3 regions of the Streptomyces mirabilis genome follow, and region 3 is predicted to be linked to each of the others. Evidence: riboswitches for the same ligand, from Rfam matches in the RefSeq annotation. Region 3 holds a riboswitch; each other region holds the start of a gene.
The links. Region 3 has a riboswitch for cobalamin ahead of SMIR_RS30080 (cobalamin biosynthesis protein). Riboswitches for the same ligand answer to the same signal wherever they lie in the genome.
Positions count from the first base shown of each region.

Region 1: it holds a riboswitch for cobalamin, as region 3 does, so the genes downstream of both, SMIR_RS41335 (CbtB domain-containing protein) here and SMIR_RS30080 (cobalamin biosynthesis protein) in region 3, are expected to answer to the same signal.
Region 2: it holds a riboswitch for cobalamin, as region 3 does, so the genes downstream of both, SMIR_RS11600 (ribonucleoside-diphosphate reductase subunit alpha) here and SMIR_RS30080 (cobalamin biosynthesis protein) in region 3, are expected to answer to the same signal.

Region 1 is NZ_CP074103.1:157,084-159,325, forward strand. Features, by position in the region: cobalamin riboswitch at 679-823, shown strand; gene SMIR_RS41335 (CbtB domain-containing protein) at 878-1,099, shown strand; gene SMIR_RS41340 (CbtA family protein) at 1,119-1,880, shown strand; partial or broken gene SMIR_RS41345 (MFS transporter) at 2,009-2,242, opposite strand, start outside.
Region 2 is NZ_CP074102.1:2,671,819-2,674,060, reverse strand. Features, by position in the region: gene SMIR_RS11600 (ribonucleoside-diphosphate reductase subunit alpha) at 1-1,302, opposite strand, end outside; cobalamin riboswitch at 1,423-1,561, opposite strand; gene SMIR_RS11595 (GNAT family N-acetyltransferase) at 1,614-2,120, opposite strand.
Region 3 is NZ_CP074102.1:6,826,599-6,828,840, forward strand. Features, by position in the region: gene SMIR_RS30080 (cobalamin biosynthesis protein) at 1-795, opposite strand, end outside; cobalamin riboswitch at 897-1,037, opposite strand; gene SMIR_RS30085 (hypothetical protein) at 1,149-1,373, opposite strand; gene SMIR_RS30090 (inorganic phosphate transporter) at 1,386-2,242, opposite strand, start outside.

The DNA of each region.
Region 1 (2,242 bases), on a different replicon from region 3:
GCTTCACCCTCACGGGGGGGAGTTTCGGAAGGCGGTGCGACTGACGCTTCCCGCCTCCGCTGCCGCCTGTCTCTCCATGCCAGCTCGGCGATCAGGGCTACGACCAGGGCGATGATCAGCACCGTTACCACGATGTAGAAGGTGGAGATCCCCGACAGGAGCCCGCTCTGGTCGTCCTTGATGTCTGACGCGATCCGAGAGGCGTGGGTCATGTTGCTCGCGGTGTTAGACGTCACCGTGTTCCGTCATGCCCCCCTCCGGACCCCCTTTGTGGGGGTGTGCGACACCCATGTTACCCCACGGACTCTAAGTGTCTTAGTAGACGATGCCATGTCCGGTCATGGACTTCAGTGGCTGTACCCGCTCAGCAGCGCCCGTTCTCCGGCGGAGAAGAGATGTGTGGCTGAGCAGAGTTCACCGCCTGTCCGAGGCAGCGCTCGCTCCGGGAGTCCGCGTGCGTGTGGTCGGCGGCCTGCCAGGTGGCGAGTACAAGTGCCGCGACCTGATGGGTCGGTAGGAGTCGTCGGCTTCATCCCAGACGGAGATTCCACCTGCCGGTCCGGCCGGTGGGTCCGGGAGCCGGGGTGAGCAGGGTCAGCCGGATCGTCATGGGGCGCACGCTATCCCTGTGCCGGTGGTGCGGCCTGGGCCGGAGCGGGGGTGAGACAGGCCATCTTGGCTGGTAGGCGCGGGACCGGTACCGTCTGGCGTATTAGGACGACGGCGCGAACGGAAGTCCGGTGCAATTCCGGCACGGTCGCGCCACTGTGAGCTGTGCAACTCTTCGCGCTGAGTGGGGAGTTGCCGGTGAGTCAGACCCGGCGCCGTCGTCGCGTGCTCCAACGAGCGGGACGCGTGTTCCCGAGGAGGTACCGCCGTGGCTCACACTGCAGCTGCCCCTGCCCCCCTGTCCTCGCCGGTCGTGGCGAAACTGCCGATCCGGGCGATTCTGCCCTGGGCGGTGTTCTTCGGCCTGCTGATGCTGGTCCTGCTGTACTTCGTCGGCGCCGATCAGGGCGCCACCTCCGTCTTCTCCGGCGAGGGCGTCCACGAGTGGGTCCACGACGGCCGGCACCTGCTCGGCTTCCCCTGCCACTGAGTCGCGAGAGGACAGCCGTATGAACTCCGTCACCGTCCGCGCGCTGCTGGTACGCGGAATGCTCGCGGGCCTGGCCGCGGGGCTGTTGGCCTTCGGGCTCGCCTATCTGATCGGCGAGCCCGGCGTGAACGCGGGCATCGCCTACGAGGACGCCCACACCCACGATCACGGCATGGAACTGGTCAGCCGGGCCGCGCAGTCCACCACCGGCCTGGCCACCGGGGTGCTGGTCCTCGGCACGGCGGTGGGCGGGATCGCCGCGTTGGCGTTCTGCTTCGCCCTGGGGCGAGTCGGCCGATTCGGCGCGCGGGCGACCACCTTGCTGGTCGCCGGCGGCGCCTTCGTCACCGTCTACCTGGTGCCGTTCCTGAAGTACCCGGCCAACCCGCCGGGGTCCAGCGACCCTGACACCATCGGAAAGCGGACCACGCTGTACGTCGGGATGATCGCCCTGACCGTGCTGGTCGCCCTCGGCGCGGTGATCCTCGGCCGCCGCCTGGCCGGGCGGATCGGCAACTGGAACGCCGCTGTCGCCGCGACCACCGCCTTCATCGGGGTCATCGCCGTGGCCATGGCGTTCCTGCCGGCGGTCAACGAGACGCCCAAGGACTTCCCGGCCACCGTGCTGTGGCAGTTCCGCCTCGCCTCACTCGGCATCCAGGCGCTGCTGTGGGCCTCGTTCGGCGTGGTCTTCGGTTTCCTCGCAGAACGGGTCCTGTCGCCGCACCCCGCGCGCCCGGCCCAGGCGGCTGCGGCCCCTGGGGTGGCGTCGGCCGCCTGATCGGCTCAGGTAGAGGGGCCTGTGCCGGGGGCGCGACCGGCACAGGCCCTTTGCGCGTGGTGGTGGTGGCGCACGGATGCCGTCCTTGCTTCGCAGGAGGTGCCCGTCCTGGACCGCGGCTCGCCCGCTCATACGGTGACGGGCTGCGGCCGACGTACGGTGAGTCGGCCGCTGTGTGCCAGCGCCGCGATCGATGTCGCGCAGGCGAGCCCGGTGGCGGGCAGTCCTGCCCAGGTCAGCCAGAGTGCGTTGTGCCGCGCGGCGAAGTCCCAGAGGGGCGCACGTGGCGAGGTTGCCGAGGCCGGAGACGGTGTTGCAGAAGCCGTAGTGCGTGGCGACCGGGCGGTCGCCGGACAGGGTCA
Region 2 (2,242 bases), 4.2 Mb from region 3:
CTGGTTGGCGGTGCGGTTGGCGGCGTCCTTGAAGGTCATCCAGCCGTTGCCGGTCTGCGCGAGGGTACGCATCATGCGGCCGTAGAGGTCACGGGCCGGGATGGTCTTCTTGGCGAGACCGGCCGCCTCCGCCCTGCGGTACGCGGCGTCGAACTCGTCGCCCCACAGGTCGACCAGCTCGGGCACGTCGGAGGGCGAGAAGAGGGACCACTGCCCGTCGGCGTCGACCCGGCGCATGAACTCGTCCGGGATCCAGTGCGCGAGGTTCAGGTTGTGCGTACGGCGGGCGTCCTCACCGGTGTTGTCGCGCAGCTCCAGGAACTCCTCGATGTCGGAGTGCCAGGTCTCCAGGTAGACCGCGGCCGCGCCCTTGCGCCGGCCGCCCTGGTTCACGGCGGCGACCGAGGCGTCGAGGGTCTTCAGGAACGGGACGATCCCGTTGGAGTGCCCGTTCGTACCGCGGATCAGCGAACCGCGCGAACGGATCCGGGAGTACGAAAGACCGATGCCACCCGCGTGCTTCGAGAGGCGGGCCACCTGGTGGTAGCGGTCGTAGATGGAGTCCAGCTCGTCCAGTGGGGAGTCGAGGAGGTAGCAGGACGACATCTGCGGGTGCCGTGTACCGGAGTTGAACAGCGTGGGGGACGAGGGGAGGTAGTCGAGGCGGCTCATGAGCCCGTAGAGCGCCGCGACCTCGTCCAGGGCCCGGTTCGTGTCGTCCTCGGCCAGGCCCGACGCCACGCGCAGCATGAAGTGCTGGGGCGTCTCGATGACCTTGCGGGTGATCGGGTGCCGGAGCAGATAGCGGCTGTGCAGGGTGCGCAGGCCGAAGTAGCCGAAGCGGTCGTCGCCGTCGGTGTCGATCAGCGCGTCCAGCCGGGCCGTGTGCAGCTGGACGAACTCCGCCGTGCGGTCGGCGATCAGGCCTTCGCGGTGACCCGTGGCGATCGACTCGGAGAAGGACGTGACGCCCTGCGAGGCGGCCTCCGCCGCGATGCTGATCGTCAGCAGCCTGGCCGCCAGCCGGGAGTAGGCGGGGTCCTCGGAGATGAGGCCCGCGGCCGCCTCGGTGGCCAGCTCGCGCAGTTCCGTGTCGTCCGCGCGCGCGGACCGGCCGCGCAGCGTGGCGGCGGCGACCCGGCCGGGGTCGGCGTCGGGGAGGTCGGCGGTGAGGTCGGTCAGGGTACGCAGCAGCGTGGTACCGGGACCGTCCGTCTCCACCGGGGCCTGCTTCCGCTGCTGCTCCTGCTTCTGCTGTGCGAAAGCGGTAGCTGAAGCCGGGTCGGCTGGCGCGATGGTCACTTGGGGCTCTCCCTCGCTAGGCACGGGGCCTGGCGGAGGGCAGGGCAGCTCACGAGCGCACACGGCGTCGCGTCCACCGGCCCATTCCGCGAGGCCCGGACGTCATGCACCCGGGCCGGATGGCCGGGCGCGCTGTCGGCAGGTCCTCGGACTGACGCGAGTACATGGGCGCGGGCGTGCGAACACGTACAAGTACACCGTTGCGGGACAGTTCCGGATTTGCACCGGATTCCCCTGCGGCGACAGCGAGCATGAGCATACATCTTGTGCCGGGCTGCGGTGACACCACCAGATGTTGTGTCGTGCCGGTGTCAGAGTGTCAACTCGTAGGTGAGGAGAGTGATGTCGTCGAGGTCCGGGAGCGGGTTCCAGTCGCGGTCGGGGGTGCGGGTGAAGCCGAGGCGTTCGTAGATGCGGTGGGCGGCGTGCATGGTGCGCTGGGTGGAGAGCACGACGCGTACGCAGCCGGTGGTGGCGCGTGCGTGGTCGACGCAGGCGCGGACGAGGGTCTCGCCGGCACCTCGGCCGCGGGACTCGCGTGCGACGGCGAGCATACGGATCTCGGCTTCGCCGGGGCGGGCTATGTCGGCCATGGGGCCGCCGCGCGGTACGAAGGTCACGACGCCGAGGATGTGGTCGTGGTCGACGGCGACGAGGACGTCCGCGGCGGCGGCCCGTTTGGCCACGTCCCGCAGTTCGCCGAGGTACTCGTCACTCTCCCCGAAGTCGAGCAGGCCGTCGCCGAGGTAGGCCTGTGCGGTGATCTCGCCGATGCGGTCGTATTCGTGGGGGTGGGCGTGTCTGATGCTGAGGTCCATGCCGGTGAGTGTGCAACAGGGTGTGGGAACGGGCCGCCGGATTTTCGTCCGACGGCCCGTGGGGGTTGTTCGCGCGGTTCTTCGGCTGCGGGTGGGTGGAGGCTTGGCGCGCAGTTTCCCGC
Region 3 (2,242 bases):
GACGCGGCCGCCGTAGGAGAGGGTGCCGCCCAGACGCACCCCGAGCGCCCCCGCGAACGAGGCCTCCACGGGCCCGGCGTTGGGGCTCGGATGCTTGACGGCGTCGGCGCGCCAGGCCCGTACGGCTCCTCGTGGATTGTCACCCGCGAGGGCTGCGAGCACGGCGGTGAGACGAGCCCCCGGCCACCCGGCGACGTCGTCGAGCCGAGCCGAGGCCCACCCGTACCGCCGGTACCGGGGCGACCTGTGACCGACCATCGCGTCAAGGGTGTTGACGGCCCGAAAGCCCACGAGCCCCGGGACTCCGCCCACGGCCCCCCACACCAGGGCGCCCACCACGGCGTCGGAGGTGTTCTCGGCGACGGACTCGACGACGGCGCGCGCGATACCGTCGGCGCCGAGGGCCTGGGGATCGCGCCCGCACAGATGCGGCAGCCGCTCCCGGGCCGTCTCGATCTCCCCGTCCGCGAGGGCGTCACCGATCGCCCGGGCCTCCCGCCCGAGCGTGGTGCCTCCGACGGCGGCCCAGGTGGCGGCGGCCGTCAGCGCGAGCGACGCGGCACGTGAGGGGCGTACGGCACGGGAAGCGACGGCGGCGAGTCCGGTGGCACCGCCCACACACACGGCGGTGTGCAGCGCGCCCCACCCGCGGTGGTCCCGCCACAGCACCCGCTCCACGGCGCCCGCGCTCCGCCCGAACGCGGCGACCGGATGCCCCCGGCGGGGATCGCCGAGCAGCAGGTCACCGAGGAGTCCGGCGGCGGCGCCGTACGCGAAGACGCGATCGGCACGCACGCGGTCAGCCGACCGTCAGGTCGGGTGGAACCGTCGCTCGCAGGGCACTTGGGCAGCCGCGCATGGCGTTATGTCCTCACTCAGGGTGTCCACGCCCTGGTTCGACGAGACCGGCGGGGAGAGTTCCTGGCTCCCGGGGAGTTCCTTCCCCGGTCACAGTGGCGGGACCGCGCCGGATTCACACCGGCTTCCTCTTCTGTCGCCGTACTTGGCTCCGGCAGTCCACCACGGGTTGGAAGACCCGTCAACTTGCTGTTGACCTGCGCGGGGAGAGTGTGCGAAGGCCCACATACAGGTGGGGTGCGGGACGGTGATCCGTCCCGCACCCCACTCGAAGTGGTGCCCGTTTTGGGTTACTTGCCGACGATCAGGAAGATGCCGTACGCCACCGCCGCGGCGCACGCCGCGAAGCAGACGTACGCGCCGGTGACCGCGAGGGTCGCGGAGCCGCCCTGGGCGGACGCGGACTCGCGCTTGGAGAGGCCGACGATGCCGAGGGTGAAGAGGCCGACGAGACCGACGGTGGTCACGAGGCTGACTCCGAAGACGGAGCCGAGGGCTGCCCAGTCGATGTGCATGCTGTTCTGTCCTTACACCGTGGCCGGGCGGGTGGGCTCCGCGTCCGGGGACGGGATGGTGGTCTTCAGGTCGCCGGACAGGTCGCCGGTGACGGGGCCCGCGGGCGGCGGGGTGACGGCGGCGATCGCGGCGGTGACGACGCCCGCGGGCTCGGCGTCGACGTCGTTGACGTTGTCGACGGTGACCGGCTGGCGGCGGGAGAGCTTCCAGATGGTGCCGGCGCCGGCGACGAGCAGCGCACCGGTGAGGACGATGCCCCACGTGCCCTGCTTGGTCAGGAACTCGGCGGAGGCCCCGGCCAGACCGGCGGCCGGCAGGGTCAGGCCCCAGGCGACGAACATCCGGGTCGCGGTCGACCAGCGGACCACGCCGCCCTTGCGGCCGATGCCCGAGCCCATCACGGCGCCGGAGCAGACCTGGGTGGTGGAGAGGGAGAAGCCGATGTGCGAGGAGGCCAGGATGGCCGTCGCGGCGCTGGTCTGGGCGGCGAAGCCCTGCGGCGGCGCGAGGTCCGTGAGGCCCTTGCCCATGGTGCGGATGATGCGCCAGCCGCCCAGGTAGGTGCCGAGCGCGATGGCCGTACCGGCCGAGACGATGACCCACAGCGGGGGGTTCGAGCCCGGGGCGATGACGCCGCCGGTGACCAGCGCGAGGGTGATGATGCCCATCGTCTTCTGGGCGTCGTTCGTGCCGTGCGCCAGGGAGACCAGGCCGGCGGAGGCGATCTGGCCGGCGCGGTAGCCCTTGGCGGTCGCCTTCTCGTCGGCGCGGTTGCCGATCCGGTACGTCAGCCGGGTGGCCAGCATCGCGGCGAGTCCGGCCACGATGGGCGCGGCGACCGCGGGGATCAGCACCTTGGTGACGACGG